3 regions of the Allobosea sp. TAB14 genome follow, and region 2 is predicted to be linked to each of the others. Evidence: riboswitches for the same ligand, from Rfam matches in the RefSeq annotation. Region 2 holds a riboswitch; each other region holds the start of a gene.
What was found. Region 2 has a riboswitch for cobalamin ahead of AB4Y99_RS22565 (CbtB domain-containing protein). Riboswitches for the same ligand answer to the same signal wherever they lie in the genome.
Positions count from the first base shown of each region.

Region 1: linked by a shared signal. The riboswitch ahead of AB4Y99_RS07965 (ABC transporter substrate-binding protein) and the one ahead of AB4Y99_RS22565 (CbtB domain-containing protein) in region 2 are both predicted to bind cobalamin.
Region 3: linked by a shared signal. The riboswitch ahead of AB4Y99_RS14320 (ribonucleoside-diphosphate reductase subunit alpha) and the one ahead of AB4Y99_RS22565 (CbtB domain-containing protein) in region 2 are both predicted to bind cobalamin.

Region 1 is NZ_JBFRDQ010000038.1:7,522-11,268, forward strand. Features, by position in the region: gene AB4Y99_RS07955 (Wzz/FepE/Etk N-terminal domain-containing protein) at 1-22, opposite strand, end outside; gene AB4Y99_RS07960 (DUF3102 domain-containing protein) at 152-868, opposite strand; cobalamin riboswitch at 1,448-1,657, shown strand; gene AB4Y99_RS07965 (ABC transporter substrate-binding protein) at 1,870-2,907, shown strand; gene AB4Y99_RS07970 (FecCD family ABC transporter permease) at 2,904-3,747, shown strand, end outside.
Region 2 is NZ_JBFRDQ010000188.1:4,778-9,737, reverse strand. Features, by position in the region: gene AB4Y99_RS22580 (TetR/AcrR family transcriptional regulator) at 1-521, opposite strand, end outside; gene cobO (cob(I)yrinic acid a,c-diamide adenosyltransferase) at 818-1,324, opposite strand; partial or broken gene AB4Y99_RS22570 (bifunctional adenosylcobinamide kinase/adenosylcobinamide-phosphate guanylyltransferase) at 1,309-1,584, opposite strand; cobalamin riboswitch at 1,767-1,952, shown strand; gene AB4Y99_RS22565 (CbtB domain-containing protein) at 1,990-2,166, shown strand; gene AB4Y99_RS22560 (CbtA family protein) at 2,179-2,922, shown strand; gene AB4Y99_RS22555 (DUF1636 family protein) at 2,964-3,353, shown strand; gene cobW (cobalamin biosynthesis protein CobW) at 3,358-4,413, shown strand; gene cobN (cobaltochelatase subunit CobN) at 4,423-4,960, shown strand, end outside.
Region 3 is NZ_JBFRDQ010000083.1:32,872-38,846, forward strand. Features, by position in the region: gene AB4Y99_RS14295 (sarcosine oxidase subunit alpha family protein) at 1-275, shown strand, start outside; gene AB4Y99_RS14300 (sarcosine oxidase subunit gamma) at 268-885, shown strand; gene AB4Y99_RS14305 (hypothetical protein) at 921-1,196, opposite strand; gene rpsU (30S ribosomal protein S21) at 1,385-1,651, opposite strand; gene AB4Y99_RS14315 (cold-shock protein) at 1,792-2,001, opposite strand; cobalamin riboswitch at 2,540-2,741, shown strand; gene AB4Y99_RS14320 (ribonucleoside-diphosphate reductase subunit alpha) at 2,854-5,769, shown strand; gene AB4Y99_RS14325 (ribonucleotide-diphosphate reductase subunit beta) at 5,848-5,975, shown strand, end outside.

The DNA.
Region 1 (3,747 bases), on a different contig from region 2:
GCTCGTCAATATAGACCGACATTGGGCTTCCGATCTGTATCCACCGACCATTTGATGTCTTTGCAGGAACTCCGCTCCCTCAAAGACGGCGTTCGCAAGTCACACAACGCGAATACGCGGACTGTAAGTCACGATAAAACTTCGATATTTTTCACTGCAGCTTTGCAGGAACGAATTCGCACGATTGATTCGTCGCTGTACTGGGCAAAGCCAATTCCAGATGCTCGGCGTCCACAACACGCGCCGCTCTCATCCAGACAAAGGCTCTGTTCCAGACCTCCCAGCTCATCTCCTCCATGATGAGCCCGTAATCCTCCGGGCTGAGCCGCCGCAAAATCAGCTCAGCCACCCTGCGGGCCCGGTCCGCGCCCGGGTCGTTTCGCCTCCCTTCGGCGGGCCCGTTAAGCTCGCGCGCGGGAAGAAACGACGAGGAGAATCCTTCCTGCGCCGGACGCTGCACCGCCTCCATCCTGGTCTTGCGCGTATCCACGACCTGCGAATGCAGCTCGCTGCGGGACACGCGCTCACCATTCTCGAGTCGCTGCAGGATGGTGGTGCGAACCGCCGGCGGGGTCGTCTTGGCGAGATAGACACGAAGCGTCGATGGAACCATCAGCGCGACGAGCTTCGCATTCGCATCGGAATCGGCGCCGCGCGCCAGCTTCATCAGGTCCTGCGCGGTCCTGATCTTGAACTCGCACGCCTTTTCGACCCATTTGACGAAGACCCCGTGGGGCAGCCGCTCCTTGACGCGAAGGAGCTCGCGGCCGATTTCCACAGCATGTTCGGTCGCAGCCCGACGCAGGAGCTTGATCCTTTGCGCGGCATCCTGCAATTCTATCGCGGAGAGCTGTGCATTCGGCAACACGGCTATACCCTCACTCAACCCACAGTACTATTCAGCTTACGCTTGGTGCACTGCACCGTGAAGCGAGCAAAGGGGTTCCCGTCGGCGCAAAGGGAGTAGCTCCTTGAGGCGACACGCGATGCGTTCACGACGCCGGCGCGGCGACAGAGATCAAATAAAAATCTAATTTATATCAGTTACTTATCATATTTGAGGAGAATCGGAGCTACCCCCGTTCCGCTCCGCGACAAGCGAAATGAGCCTCGCTTTTCGGAAGCTCCCGCCTGATGGCAGCTCGGCCTCGCTTCYGAAACATTCCCTTACGTAAGGATCAAGACGGGATGCCGCGTGGCAGAAATCGCCGCAAGCGAGATCTTGGCTGCCGGAAGATCACGCCCGCAGTGAACCGATCTCCTGGCAGGGCGGGCCAGAAACCCGGGCAGCAACATGGCCAGTGACGCTGCGTCGAGCGGAGAAAGCCCGGACATCACACCGGTCTGCGAAGCCGCCGCGCCTGGGCCCCAGCTCGACAGTYCCGGCGGCATACCGACGTCGATCATGATGGTCCCGAACCGAGCTTGACGGTGCGGCACGACCTTATAGGTTGGGCGTGATCGAGGTTCTCCAGATTCAGCCTGGAGCTAAGAGGGAATTCGGTGAGGCGCGTTGCGCCAAAGCCGAGGCTGCCCCCGCAACTGTAAGCGGCGAGCTCTCCGTCCATCGTCCACTGGCGCGTGCCGCGCCGGGAAGGCCGGGCGGAACCGGCGTCGACCCGCGAGCCAGGAGACCTGCCCCGGTCGTCGAAGACGTCTTTCGGACGGGGTGTTCCGGAGGTGTGTGTCGGTGATGGCCGCGCGGCCGTCATCCGTCCGCATCCTGCGCAGCTCCCGCATCCGTCATCTCGGGGAGCGATGAAGTCCATGTTCATGAAGACCGCAGGCCGCGCTGTCGCGGGGAGCTTGACGGCTGCGCGCCGCTCGCCCTATCAGAAATGTAACAATGTTTCATATAAGGCTTCCTCTGTGCCGATTGCGCGCCCTCTCGTCCGCCTGCTTCAATGGCCCGTCCTGGCATTCCTCGGCAGCCTGGCCGCGGGCGCGGCCGTCGCAGCGCCGACCCAGTATCCGCTGACGCTGGAGAACTGCCGCGAGACGATCACCTTCAATGCCGCGCCCAGGCGCATCGTCTCGATCGGCCAGACGCAGACCGAGATCCTCTATGCGCTCGGCCTCGGCGACCGCGTCGTCGGCACCGCCGTCTGGTTCTCGCCCATCGCCAAGCCCTATGAGGCGGTCAARGCCAAGGTGAAGCGSCTRGCCGACAACGARCCGAGRTRCGAGGCSGTRSTCGCSCAGGAYCCSGACCTCGTSACRGCYATGTTCGAATGGCATYTCGGKCCCAACGGCATCGTCGGCAAGCGCGATCAGTTCGCCAAGGTCAAGGTGCCCACCTATGTCTCGCCGACCGATTGCGTCGGCAAGGACAATTCCGGCGGCGGCGACGGCGTGCGCACCCAGATGTTCACGATGGAGCTGGTCTATCGCAACATCCGCGAATTCGGGCAGATCTTCGACGTGCCCGACCGCGCCGAGACGCTCGTCGCCGAGCTCAAGGCGCGCGAGGAGAAGGCGGTCCAGGCCGTGGCGGATGCAAAGGTCAAGGACGTGCCGGTCGTCGTCTGGTTCTCCAGCAAGGACATCAAGGGCGACGGCTTCATGGCCGGCAGGAACGGCGTGCCCGCCTACATCCTGTCGAAACTCGGGGCGCGCAACATCATCACGACCAATGAGGAATGGCCGCTGGTCGGCTGGGAGAGCATCGCCGCCGCCAATCCCGCGGTCATCGTCACGGTGAAGATGGATCGCCGCCGCTTTCCGGCCGATGATATCGAGAAGAAGCTCGATTTCCTGAAAACCGACCCCGTCGCCAGCAAGCTCGACGCGGTGAAGAACAATCGCATCGTCATCATGGATGTCGGAGCGACCCGCGCCGGGCTCGATACGGTGGACGGCATCGAGACGCTCGCCAAGGCGATCGCCGGCTTCGGTCTGACTCCTTGAGCCACGCAGCCCACGGCCCGAACTGGCCGGCGCGGATCGCCGTCGCGCTGGTTTCGCTGCTGGCGCTCACCTTCGCGGTGGCGCTGGCGGTGACGATCGGCGAGATGCGCATCCCGTTGGAGACGGCGTTGAAGGCGCTCGGCAACGGGCTGTTCGACCTCGATTGGCCTGTCAGCGCGATCCAGCAGGGCGTSATCTTCGACTATCGCCTCAGCCGGGCGCTGATGGCGGGGTTGTGCGGCGGCGCGCTCGCTCTCTCAGGCGCAATCCTGCAGGCGCTGCTGCGCAATCCCCTGGCGGAGCCTTACGTTCTCGGCATCTCGGCGGGAGCCTCGACCGGCGCCGTCGCGGTGCTGATCCTCGGCGTCAGCATCGGCGGCACGGCGCTGACGGTCTCGGCCGGCGCCTTCATCGGCTCCTGCGCCGCGCTGGCGGTGGTCGCGCTCCTGGCGACCGGAGCGGGCGGGGCGAGCGATCGCGTCATCCTCGCCGGTGTCGCCACCTCGCAGCTCTTCAACGCGGCGACCGCGACGATCGTGACGACGCTCGCCAGCGCCGAGCAGGTGCGGGGCGTGATGTTCTGGCTCCTTGGGAATTTCGGCGGCGTCCGCTGGCCCGACCTCTGGATTGCGGCGCCGGTCGCCTTCATCGGTTTCGGCATCTGCATGCTGCACGCCAAGGCGCTCGACGCCTTCGCTTTCGGCGTCGACGCGGCCGCCTCGCTCGGCGTCGCGGTCACGCGGGTGAAAATCGTGCTCTTCGCCACGACCGCGGTGATGACCGCCGTGATGGTCTCGATCGTCGGAACGGTGGGCTTCGTCGGGCTGATCATTCCCCATG
Region 2 (4,960 bases):
GGCGAGAGCGGGCCGATCAGCGCTTCCATGAAGCCGCCGACGATCATCGCGGCGGCGGCATCCGAATCGACGGTACGGAAGACGCCCTGTCTCCCGCCTTCGACGACGAGCGCGCGAAAAATGCCGGCGATCTCGCGGCGATAGTCGAGCCGTGTCGCGTCGACCGCCGGGTCGGCGGGCTCGGCAATCATCGACCAGGCGAGGCGGCGATTGGCGAAGGCGCGCCGGGCGAAAGCCTCGACCGCGGCGGTCAGGCGCTCGGTGACGGGAGCATCGCTCGCGGCGATCTCGCGCAGCACGGCGAGCTCGCGCGTCGAGACGATAGCGACGATCTCGGCCATCAGCTCGGCCTTGGAGGAGAAATAGGAATAGACGCTGCCGGTCGAGACGCCGCTGGCGGAAGCCACCGCGGCGATCGAGGTCTCGTGGAAGCCGACTTCGGAGACGATCCCGCGCGCGGCAGAGAGGATCGCCTCCCGCTTTCCGGCCTTGCGCGGTTGCTTTGGCGTTCCGTCGGCCATGCGGGCTCCGAATTGAATTTGAATTCAGATTCAATTTGAGAGCGAATGCCGCCCTCGTCAAGAGGCTCGGGAACTCCTCTCCTTTCCAGGAGAGGAGTAGGGGTGAGGTGTTCCGAGCGAAAACGTCGGCTTGAACCCGACCCGCCGGGTGCCCTCACGGAACTGGTCCGACCGCCCACACCTCGCCCTGCCCTCTCCTTCCAGGAGAGGGATCCTCGCGCCTCGACCGGGACCTCCGAAGTCACGTCCCAGAAAGACGACGCTTCCGGCTTCCCGTGCCAACCTGCGAGGCAACCTTAGAACTCGATCCCTTCCTGCGCTTTTACGCCGACGGCGAAATGATGCTTCACCAGCGTCATCTCGGTGACGAGATCGGCGGCCTCGATCAGTTCAGGCTTGGCGTTGCGGCCGGTGACGACGATGTGCAGGTCGGGGCGGCGGGCGCGGAGCACCTCGACCACCTCGGCGAGCGGCAGATAGTCATAACGCAGGGCGATGTTGAGCTCGTCGAGCACCAGCAATCTGATCGCGGGATCGGCCATCAACTCCCTGGCCTTGGCGAAGGCGCGCTCGGCGGCGGCGATGTCGCGGGCCTTGTCCTGCGTCTCCCAGGTGAAGCCTTCGCCCATGCTGTGCCAGCTCACCTGATCGCCGAAAGCTTCGAGCGCCCGGCGCTCGCCGGTCGACCAGGCGCCCTTGATGAACTGCACCACGCCGATGCGCCAGCCATGGCCGAGCGCCCGCAGGATCAGGCCGAAGGCCGCCGTGGACTTGCCCTTGCCGGGGGCCACAGCGTCAGGCAATCGACCAGGATCGGACGGCCTGCCGGCTGGGCGGCGATGGCCACGGCCAGATCGAGCGGTGCATCGACCGTCTGCCAGCCCGCGGGCCGGCGGGCGCGATGCTCGGCGATCCGATCGCGCATCTCGTCGTCATAGGCCTGGGCCGTGGCGATATAGCTCCAGGGCGCGGGCAACGCCTCGATCAGCGCCTCGGCATGGCGGCTCTTGCCGGAACGGGCGCCGCCAAGGACGAGGGTGAGATGGGGGATTTCTTTCTGCATCGCATCGGCCGCTGGTTTCACGAGCCCTCATCCTGAGGAGCCGCGTGAGCGGCGTCTCGAAGGATGTTCCAGAAAGCTCCGGAACCATCTGGAGCATCCTTCGAGACGCGCCTGCGGCGCTGCTCAGGATGAGGGCTCGCGGATGACACGTCCTTTGCATTGCACAGCGTCACCGCGAAGGCTAATGATCGTCGCTGACGGTGCCTCCGCGAGGAGGTGAAAAGGGAACGCGGTGCGAGACCGCGGCTGCCCCCGCAACTGTAAGCGGATGTCCTTCGCCATCGGCCACTGGAGCGCACGCTCCGGGAAGGCGGCACAAGGGCGCCAAATCCGCGAGCCAGGAGACCTGCCGTCGACCCGCAACGATCCAACCGGCTGCCGGCGGGGCGGCTACGGAGAACAGTCATGAATACCGTTTCGGTTTCCACCTCACAGATCAGCGTCTCGGAGCGGGTGAAGGCAGTCGCCGCCGCCCTCATCGTCGGAATCGCATTGGTCTATACGACCGGCTTCGCGGCCTCGACGAATGTCCACAACGCCGCGCACGACACCCGCCACGGCCTCGCCTTTCCCTGCCACTGAGGGAAAGCCATCATGGTCACGCGTGTTCTCACGGTCAGCATCCTGGCCGGGCTCCTGGCTGGCTTGATCGTCGCCGCCCTGCAGCATGTCACCACCACCCCGCTGATCCTCAAGGCGGAAACCTATGAAAACGCCATGCGCGACGGAGCGGGAGCGCATCTCGCCTTCGCGCAGGGCGAAGCCCGCATCATCCTCGCCCATGGCGGCGCCGATCACGCCGAAGGGGCGGAGCATGACGAATGGAAGCCGCAAGACGGTGCCCAGCGCATGCTCTTCACCAGCGTCGCCACCATCGGCACCGCGATCGGCTTCGCGGCGCTGCTGCTGGCCGGCATGCTCGCGGCGGGCGACAGCATCGACCAGCGCCGCGCGCTGATCTGGGGCGCCTGCGGCTTCCTTGCCTTCGGCCTCGCGCCGGGAATGGGGCTCGCGCCGGAACTGCCGGGAGCCGCCTCGGCCGCCCTGCAGGCGCGCCAGCTCTGGTGGCTCGCGACCACCATCGCCACCGCGATCGGGCTCTTCCTGTTCCTGCGCTACGAGGCGCCCTGGCTCAAGCTCCTGGCCGTCGTCGTGATCCTGCTGCCGCATCTCGTCGGGGCTCCGCATGCGCCGACGCCGGAGAGCAAGGTGCCGGCCGAGCTCGCGGCGCATTTCACCTCGTTGTCGCTCGGCATCCAGGCCGCGCTCTGGCTGGTCACCGCCTTCACGGTCGGGACGCTCTGGCCCTGGATGAGCCGCCGCGCGGCTGCGGCCTGAGGATAGCGGCGCCTTCGGGCGCCGCGCGAAAGGCAAACCAGATGTCCGAGGGCGACCTCACCATCCATGTCTGCACGGCCTGCCGCCGGGCCCGCGCCGACCTCCCCGATGGTTACGACCAGCCGGGGCTGGCGCTGGCTGAGCGCCTCGCCGCGCAACTCGCAGCCAAGGGCAGCACGATCCCCGTGCTGCCCGTCGAATGCCTCGCCGTCTGCAAGCGGCCCTGCACCATCGCGCTCAGCGCCGACGGGAAATGGACCTATCTGATCGGCGATCTCGACACCGACACCCATCTCGACGAGATCGTCGGCGCGGCGGAGGCCTATGCCGCCAGCGCCAACGGCATCGTTCCCTGGAAAGAACGGCCGCAGTCCTTCCGCAAGGGCGTGGTCGCGCGCGTGCCGCCTCTGCCGGCTCGCCAGCAAGGATGACATCATGAACGCTCCGCAGACCACCAATCTCGGCAAAACGCCCTGCACGATCATCACCGGCTTCCTCGGCGCCGGTAAGACGACGCTGGTGCGCCACCTCCTCGAAAACGCGCAGGGCAAGAAGCTCGCCGTGCTCGTCAACGAATTCGGCGATCTCGGCTTCGACGGCGAATTCCTCAAGGGCTGCGGCATCGCCGGCTGCAGCGACGAGGACGTGGTCGAATTGCCGAATGGCTGCATCTGCTGCACCGTCGCCGACGATTTCGTGCCGGCGCTGGAGAAGCTGCTGAATCGGCCTAACCCGCCCGAGCACATCCTGATCGAGACCTCGGGCCTCGCCTTGCCGAAGCCGCTGGTCACCGCCTTCAACTGGCCAGCGATCCGCTCGCGCGTCACGGTCGACGGCGTCATCGCCGTGGTCGACGGGCCGGCGGTGGCCGAGGGCCAGTTCGCCGATGATCCGGAGGCGCTCGCGGCGCAGAAGGCCGCCGACGCCTCGGTCGATCACGACAACCCGCTGGAAGAGGTGTTCGAGGACCAGATCCTCTGCGCGGATCTCATCCTGCTCAACAAGAGCGACCTCGTCGACGAGGCCGGTCGCGCGCGGGTCAAGGCCGAGATCGCCGAGCATCTGCCCAAGGCAATCAAGATCGTCGAGACCTCCCATGGCAAGGTCGAGCCGGCGCTGATCGTCGGCCTCGGTGCCGCCGCCGAGAGCGACCTTGCCGCCCGCCCCTCGCATCATGGCGAGGGCGAGCACGATCACGACCATGACGATTTCGACTCGGTCGCCGTGCCGCTGCCGGCAGGGCTTTCGCCGGAGGAACTGACGGCGCGCGTCGCCAGGGCTGCGGAAGCGGAAGGCGTGCTGCGGCTGAAGGGCTTCACCGCCGTGCCGGGCAAGCCGATGCGGCTCGTCGTGCAGGGCGTCGGCCGGCGCGTCGGCCATCACTTCGACCGTCCGTGGGGCGCGAGCGAAGCGCGCGACGGCCGCCTCACCGTGATCGGGCTCAAGGGCTTCGATCTCAAGGCCGTGGAAGCGGCTCTCGCGGGGGCGTAACATCGGCCGATGCATCTTCTCCCGACCAGCGAGATCCGGCTCGACGACGGCGAAGACGCCGTCGATCTCGCCCTGCCGCCGGGAGATGTGCTCGTCCTGTCCTTCACCGACAGCGACCTCTCGGCGCTGGCGGCGGCGGCGGGTGGCAGCAGCCTGTTGGTGCGCCTCGCGCCGCTTCGGCGCTTGAAGCATCCGCTTTCGGTGGACTTCCTGATCGAGAAGACGGCGCAGCAGTGTCGCTTCGTGCTGCTGCGCTGCCTCGGCGGCCTCGACTACTGGCGCTACGGCATCGAGCAGTTCGGCATCGCCTGCCGCGAACGGGGCATTCCGCTCGCGATCCTGCCCGGCGACGAGCGCGACGATCCGAGTCTCGGCGAACATGCGACGGTGCCGGCGGAGCTTGCGGCGGAACTGCTGGCCTATTTCCAGGCGGGCGGCGGCGCCGAGAACATGCGGCGGATGCTGGCGCGGATTTCCGCATATGTGACAGAGGTTCAACCCTCATCCGGCCCGGCTTCGCCGGGCCACCTTCTCCCCCGAGCGGAGA
Region 3 (5,975 bases), on a different contig from region 2:
TCAAGCCGGTCGATCCCTCCCAGCGCCTGCGGGCCGGCGCCCATTTCATCGGCATCGGCAAGGCGGCGGTGATGGAGAACGACGAGGGCTACATGACCTCGGTCGCCCATTCGCCGCATCTGAATCACTGGATCGGCCTCGGCCTGATCCGGAACGGCGCCGGTCGCATCGGCGAGCGCGTGCGCGCCTATGATCCCGTCCGAAACGGCGACATCGTCGTCGAGATCTGCTCGCCCGTCTTCGTCGATCCGGAAGGAGATCGCCTCCATGGCTGAGATCGCGACCTCATGGCGCCCGCGCAGCGCCTGGGCCGGCATCGCGCAACCCGGCTCCTTCGGCGCGAAGGGCGAGACCGGCGTCGTTGCGACTCTGCTGGATGGTTTCGGCCTGGCGACCCTGATCGCTGAACCGGGTGCGGCGACGTCCCTGTCGCGGGCCGTCGAAGGCCGGCTCGGCATCGCGCTGCCGGAGATGCCGAGGATCGTATCGGGCGGGGCCCATGACGCGATCTGGGCGGGGCCGGACCAATGGCTGCTGCGCGCGGCTTCGCGCGACGGCTTCCAGCCATTGCTCGATGAATTCGCGACCCATGCCGCTGTCAGCGATCAGAGCGATGCGCGCGCCGCCTTCCGGCTTCAGGGCCCCGGGACCCGCGATCTGCTGGCGAAGGGCGTGATGCTCGACCTGCATCCTTCGGCCTTCGGCGTCGGCGAGACCGCCGTGACGAGCGTGGCCTATCTCGGCGTGCAGCTATGGCGCCTCGCCGACGGGCCGGACGGAGCCGTCTTCGAGATCATGGTCGCACGCAGCATGGCGGGAAGCTTCTGGTCCTGGTTCGCCGCAGCGGCAGCCGAGTTCGGCTGCCGGGTTGCTGACCAAGACTGACGGCAACGCCTCGCGCACCATCCTTCGGCTGGAGATCAGGAAGAAGCGGTTCTCCGCCGAACAACGGTCTTGGCGGGCTTTGCTCGCGTCTTGGCTGGCGGCACCGCCGCGGCGGCCTCGGCGTCGGCGGCTTCCTTGGCGAGCCGCAAGGCCCGCAGTTTTGCGGTGCGTTCGCGGACGGCGATCTGCTCCACCCGCAACGCTTCCAGGGCCGTTTCGGCCTCGGCGCGGCGTTGCGCTGCGAGCGTCGCTCTGCTCTSGGCCCGCAATTGCGCCTCTTCCGGCGGAATTCTGTTGCTCGACATCGGCAAACTCCTTCTCGAACGCAGGACGCCAGGGCGTCAGCGGCGTTTTCCGGCAGCACGCTCCTGCATGGATCGAACGGCTTCGGGCAGAACCTTGCGTGGGGCTCGGCTTCGATCCTCGCCGGCTCGGCCTGGCGAGCAGGCCCGGCGATCGGCGAAATCCTGCGGATTGAAGCCCAAGCCCAAATCCTGGCCTATCGTGCCTGCGCGGGTGCCTGGCCGGGCCGTGCCGGCCYTTCCACACGCTTCGGCATCGGCAGCAATCCTTCGCGCTGAGCCTGCTTGCGTGCTGCCTTGCGGGCGCGGCGGATGGCTTCGGCCTTCTCGCGGGTTCGCCGCTCGGACGGCTTCTCGTAGGCGCGACGCGCCTTCATCTCGCGAAACACGCCTTCACGCTGCATCTTCTTCTTGAGGACGCGAAGCGCCTGGTCGACGTTGTTGTCGCGAACGAGAACCTGCATTCGAATTTCCCTTCTGATGCAAACAAAAAGGGCCGGGTTGATCCCGACCCCTCCGTGGCTATCCGCCGCTCAATCGAACGGGCGCCGGTACATCCGCGGTCGCCGCTGATCTCGATTGACGCGCCGGATGGCGTCTGGCCTCACTCGGCCTGCAGGTTGTCCGCAGACACCTTGCCGGAGCGCTTGTCCTGCACCAGCTCATAGGAGACCTTCTGGCCTTCCTTCAGCGTGCGCAGACCGGCACGCTCCACGGCGCTGATATGGACGAAGGCGTCCTGGCCGCCGTCTTCCGGCTGGATGAAACCAAAACCCTTGTCGGTGTTGAACCACTTAACTGTGCCACTGGCCATGCTGACCTCCTGTAAAGGCTATTGTTCATGCGCCGCGGGTGCAGCGCATTTTTCGATTTGAGCAGGAAGTTCGTCAGCAGTGCGCGATGAAAGCGCGGGGCCAATTCGTTCGGCCTAGATCGATGTTTCTATCATGGTACTTATAAGACACATTGTCAAATGGAAGGTTTTATCTCGCAATATTTTCGGAAAATCAGCCGGGCGCCAAATCGACCGACAGCAACCGTGTGACCCGGCCTGAGACGCGCCATCGCGATATGCTGGGGCGGCTCGGCAGCCATCGCAGACAGCTCGTGGCGGTCGCGAATTGCGCGAAGCTCGGGAACGGGGCGTGCGTCGATCATGGCGGGCGGCGAAGGGGCGCTAGCGCTTGAGGCGCGAAGCATCGCTCGACGCGGTTTCTCCGAAGCGAAGGCAGAGCCGGCGTCATTGCCGAACAGTACGAACAGGGTAGGCCGGAGGCCGCGCGGCGATCCCCGATCTTCACAGGCGCCGGACGGCGGCATCACGACCTGTTGACAGGCGATGCCCTTTAGCTACTAGATCTGGTGGTCGATGGTCTCTCGAATCGCAAGATCGAGAGCTAAGAGGGAAGCCGGTGAGAGACCGGCGCTGTCCCCGCAACTGTAAGCGGCGAGTTCACGTCCAGGATTAAGTCACTGAGGCTGCAAGGCCTTGGGAAGACGGGACGAGAGCGCTGACCCGTGAGCCAGGAGACCTGCCGCGACCTCGTATACGTCCTCGGGCGGGGTGTCCCGGTGGTGCGCTTGGCAGGTCGCGGCCTTGTGGTGCCGCGCGCCTTCTCGACGCAACCGCTCTGGCCTTTGCCCCCAACATTTGGGGTTGATGCCGATGTCTCTTTCCATTGAAGCCGAGCGGCCTGCCGCCGCTCCGTCAGCCGCAGAGCCGACACTGTCGAAGCTCGCTGCGAGCGAGCCCGGCTACCAGATCATTCGCCGCAACGGCGCGGTGACGCCGTTCGATCCCTCGAAGATCACCGTGGCGTTGACTAAGGCGTTCCTCGCCGTCGAAGGATCGAACGCCGCCGCTTCGCGCCGCATCCATGAAGCGGTCGCGGAGATGACAGAGCAGGTCGTCGCGGGGCTGACCCGCCGGGCCGCGACCGGCCGCACTTTCCATATCGAGGATGTGCAGGACCAGGTCGAGCTCGCCCTGATGCGCGGCGAACACCACAAGGTCGCCCGCGCCTATGTGCTCTATCGCGAGGAGCGGGCGCGCGAGCGGGCGAGGGCGGTTGCCGAGACGAAGCCTGTCGCCTCCGCAGCTCCCTTGCTGCACATGAAGCTCGCCGACGGGACGCTTATCCCGCTCGACGCCGGCCGCCTCGACAAGGTGGTTCGCGAGGCTTGTGCCGATCTCGACGGCGTCTCGGCCGAGCCGGTCCTCACCGAGGCGCGCCGCAACCTCTATGACGGCATCTTGCTCGACGAATTGGCGCTGGCGCCGATCCTTGCCGCCCGCACGCTGATCGAGAGCGAGCCGAACTATGCGAAGGTCTCCGCGCGCCTGCTGCTGGACAAGCTCCGTCGCGAGGCGCTGAGCTTCGTCCATGGCCGCGCCGAGCAGGCGACACAGGAAGAGATGTCAGTGCTTTATGCCGACTACTTCCATGCTTACCTCAAGACCGGCATCGAAAACGAGCTGATCGACCCCGAGCTCGGCCGTTTCGACATCGCCCGCATCGCCGCGGCCCTGAAGCCCGAGCGCGATCTCCAGTTCGACTATCTCGGCTTCCAGACGCTTTACGACCGCTATTTCCTGCATGTCCGGGGCAACCGCTTCGAGCTGCCGCAAGCCTTCTTCATGCGTGTCGCSATGGGTRTSGCSATCCGCGAGATCGARCGCGAGGSCKGGGCGATCGKKTTCTACGARCTGCTCTCKTCCTTCGATTTCATGGCCTCGACGCCGACCCTGTTCAACTCGGGCACGCTGCGCCCGCAGCTTTCCTCCTGCTTCCTGACCACGGTCGCGGACGATCTCGATGGCATCTTCAAGGCGGTGAAGGACAATGCGCTGCTCGCCAAGTACTCGGGCGGCCTCGGCAATGACTGGACGCCGGTGCGCGGTCTCGGCGCCCATATCAAGGGCACCAATGGCGAGAGCCAGGGCGTCGTGCCGTTCCTGAAGGTCGCCAACGATACGGCGATCGCCGTCAACCAGGGCGGCAAGCGCAAGGGGGCGGTCTGCGCCTATCTCGAGACCTGGCATGTCGACATCGAGGAGTTCCTCGATCTCCGGAAGAACACCGGCGACGACCGCCGCCGCACCCATGACATGAACACGGCGAACTGGATTCCCGACCTGTTCATGCAGCGCGTCGAGGCCGGCGCCGACTGGACGCTGTTCTCGCCCGATGAGGTGCCGGACCTGCACGACCTCTATGGCAAGCCGTTCAAGGCGGCCTACGAGGCTTATGAGGCGAAGGCAGCCGCTGGCCAGATCAAGGTCTTCAAACGGGTGAAGGCGCTCGACCTCTGGCGGCGCATGCTGACCATGCTGTTCGAAACCGGCCATCCCTGGATGACCTTCAAGGACGCCTGCAATCTGCGCTCGCCGCAGCAGCATGCCGGCGTGGTGCATTCCTCGAATCTCTGCACCGAGATCACGCTCAACACCTCGGCCGACGAGGTGGCGGTTTGCAATCTCGGTTCGGTCAACCTCGCCGCGCATGTGACGCCCGATGGGCTCGATCAGGCCCGCCTTGCCCGCACCGTGAAGACCGCGATGCGGATGCTCGACAACGTCGTCGACATCAATTTCTACACGATCCCGGAAGCGCGCCGCTCGAACCTGCGCCATCGCCCGGTGGGCTTGGGGTTGATGGGTTTCCAGGACGCGCTCCAGACACTGCGTCTGCCGGCGGCCTCGGAAGGCGCCGTCGCCTTCGCCGATACGTCGATGGAAGTGATCAGCTTCCATGCGATCCAGGCCTCGGTCGATCTCGCCGCCGAGCGCGGGCGCTATCCGAGCTTCGAGGGGTCGCTCTGGTCGAAGGGTATCCTGCCGATCGACTCGCTCGACATCCTCTCGGACGCTCGCGACGGCGATGCCGAGCTGGATCGTTCGTCCACGCTCGACTGGGAGGGCCTGCGCGAGCGGGTGAAGACCACCGGCATGCGCAACTCCAATACGATGGCGATCGCGCCGACCGCGACGATCTCCAACATCGTCGGTGTTTCGCAGTCGATCGAGCCGTCCTACAGCCAGCTCTACGTCAAGGCGAACATGTCGGGCGACTTCACGGTGGTGAATGCCGGGCTCGTCCACGACCTGAAGGCGAGGGGGCTTTGGGACGAGGTGATGGTCTCCGACCTCAAATACTATGACGGCAAGGTCAGCGGGATCGACCGCGTCCCGGCCGATCTCAAGGCGCTTTATGCCACCTCCTTCGAGATCCCGACGGAATGGCTGATCAAGGCCGCCGCCCGCCGGCAGAAATGGATCGACCAGGGCCAGTCGCTGAACCTCTACATGGCGCAGCCCTCGGGCCGGAAGCTCGACGAGGCGTATCGTCTGGCGTGGCGGCTGGGCCTGAAGACGACCTATTACCTCCGGGCGCTGTCGGCGACCCATGTCGAGAAATCGACACTCAAGGGCACGGACGGCAAGCTCAATGCGGTCTCGGCCACCGTGCCGGTCGCAGCCAAGGCCGCCGCGCCGATCATCGTCGACATACCCTTGGAGAACGGCATGACCGTCCCCAACGCCTGCTCGATCGACGATCCGACCTGCGAAGCCTGCCAGTAACCCGCCGTCATTCCACCTCTCGCGTCATTCTCGGGCGAAGCGAAGCGCAGACCCGAGAATCTCCGGCAGGACAAGGCGTTGGAGCCTCCTTCGGCACGAGATGCTCGGGTCAAGCCCCTGCCGCTCAAGTACAAATGGGCCTGGGAAAAGTACCTCTCCGGCTGCAACAACCACTGGATGCCGACCGAGGTCTCGATGCAGGCCGA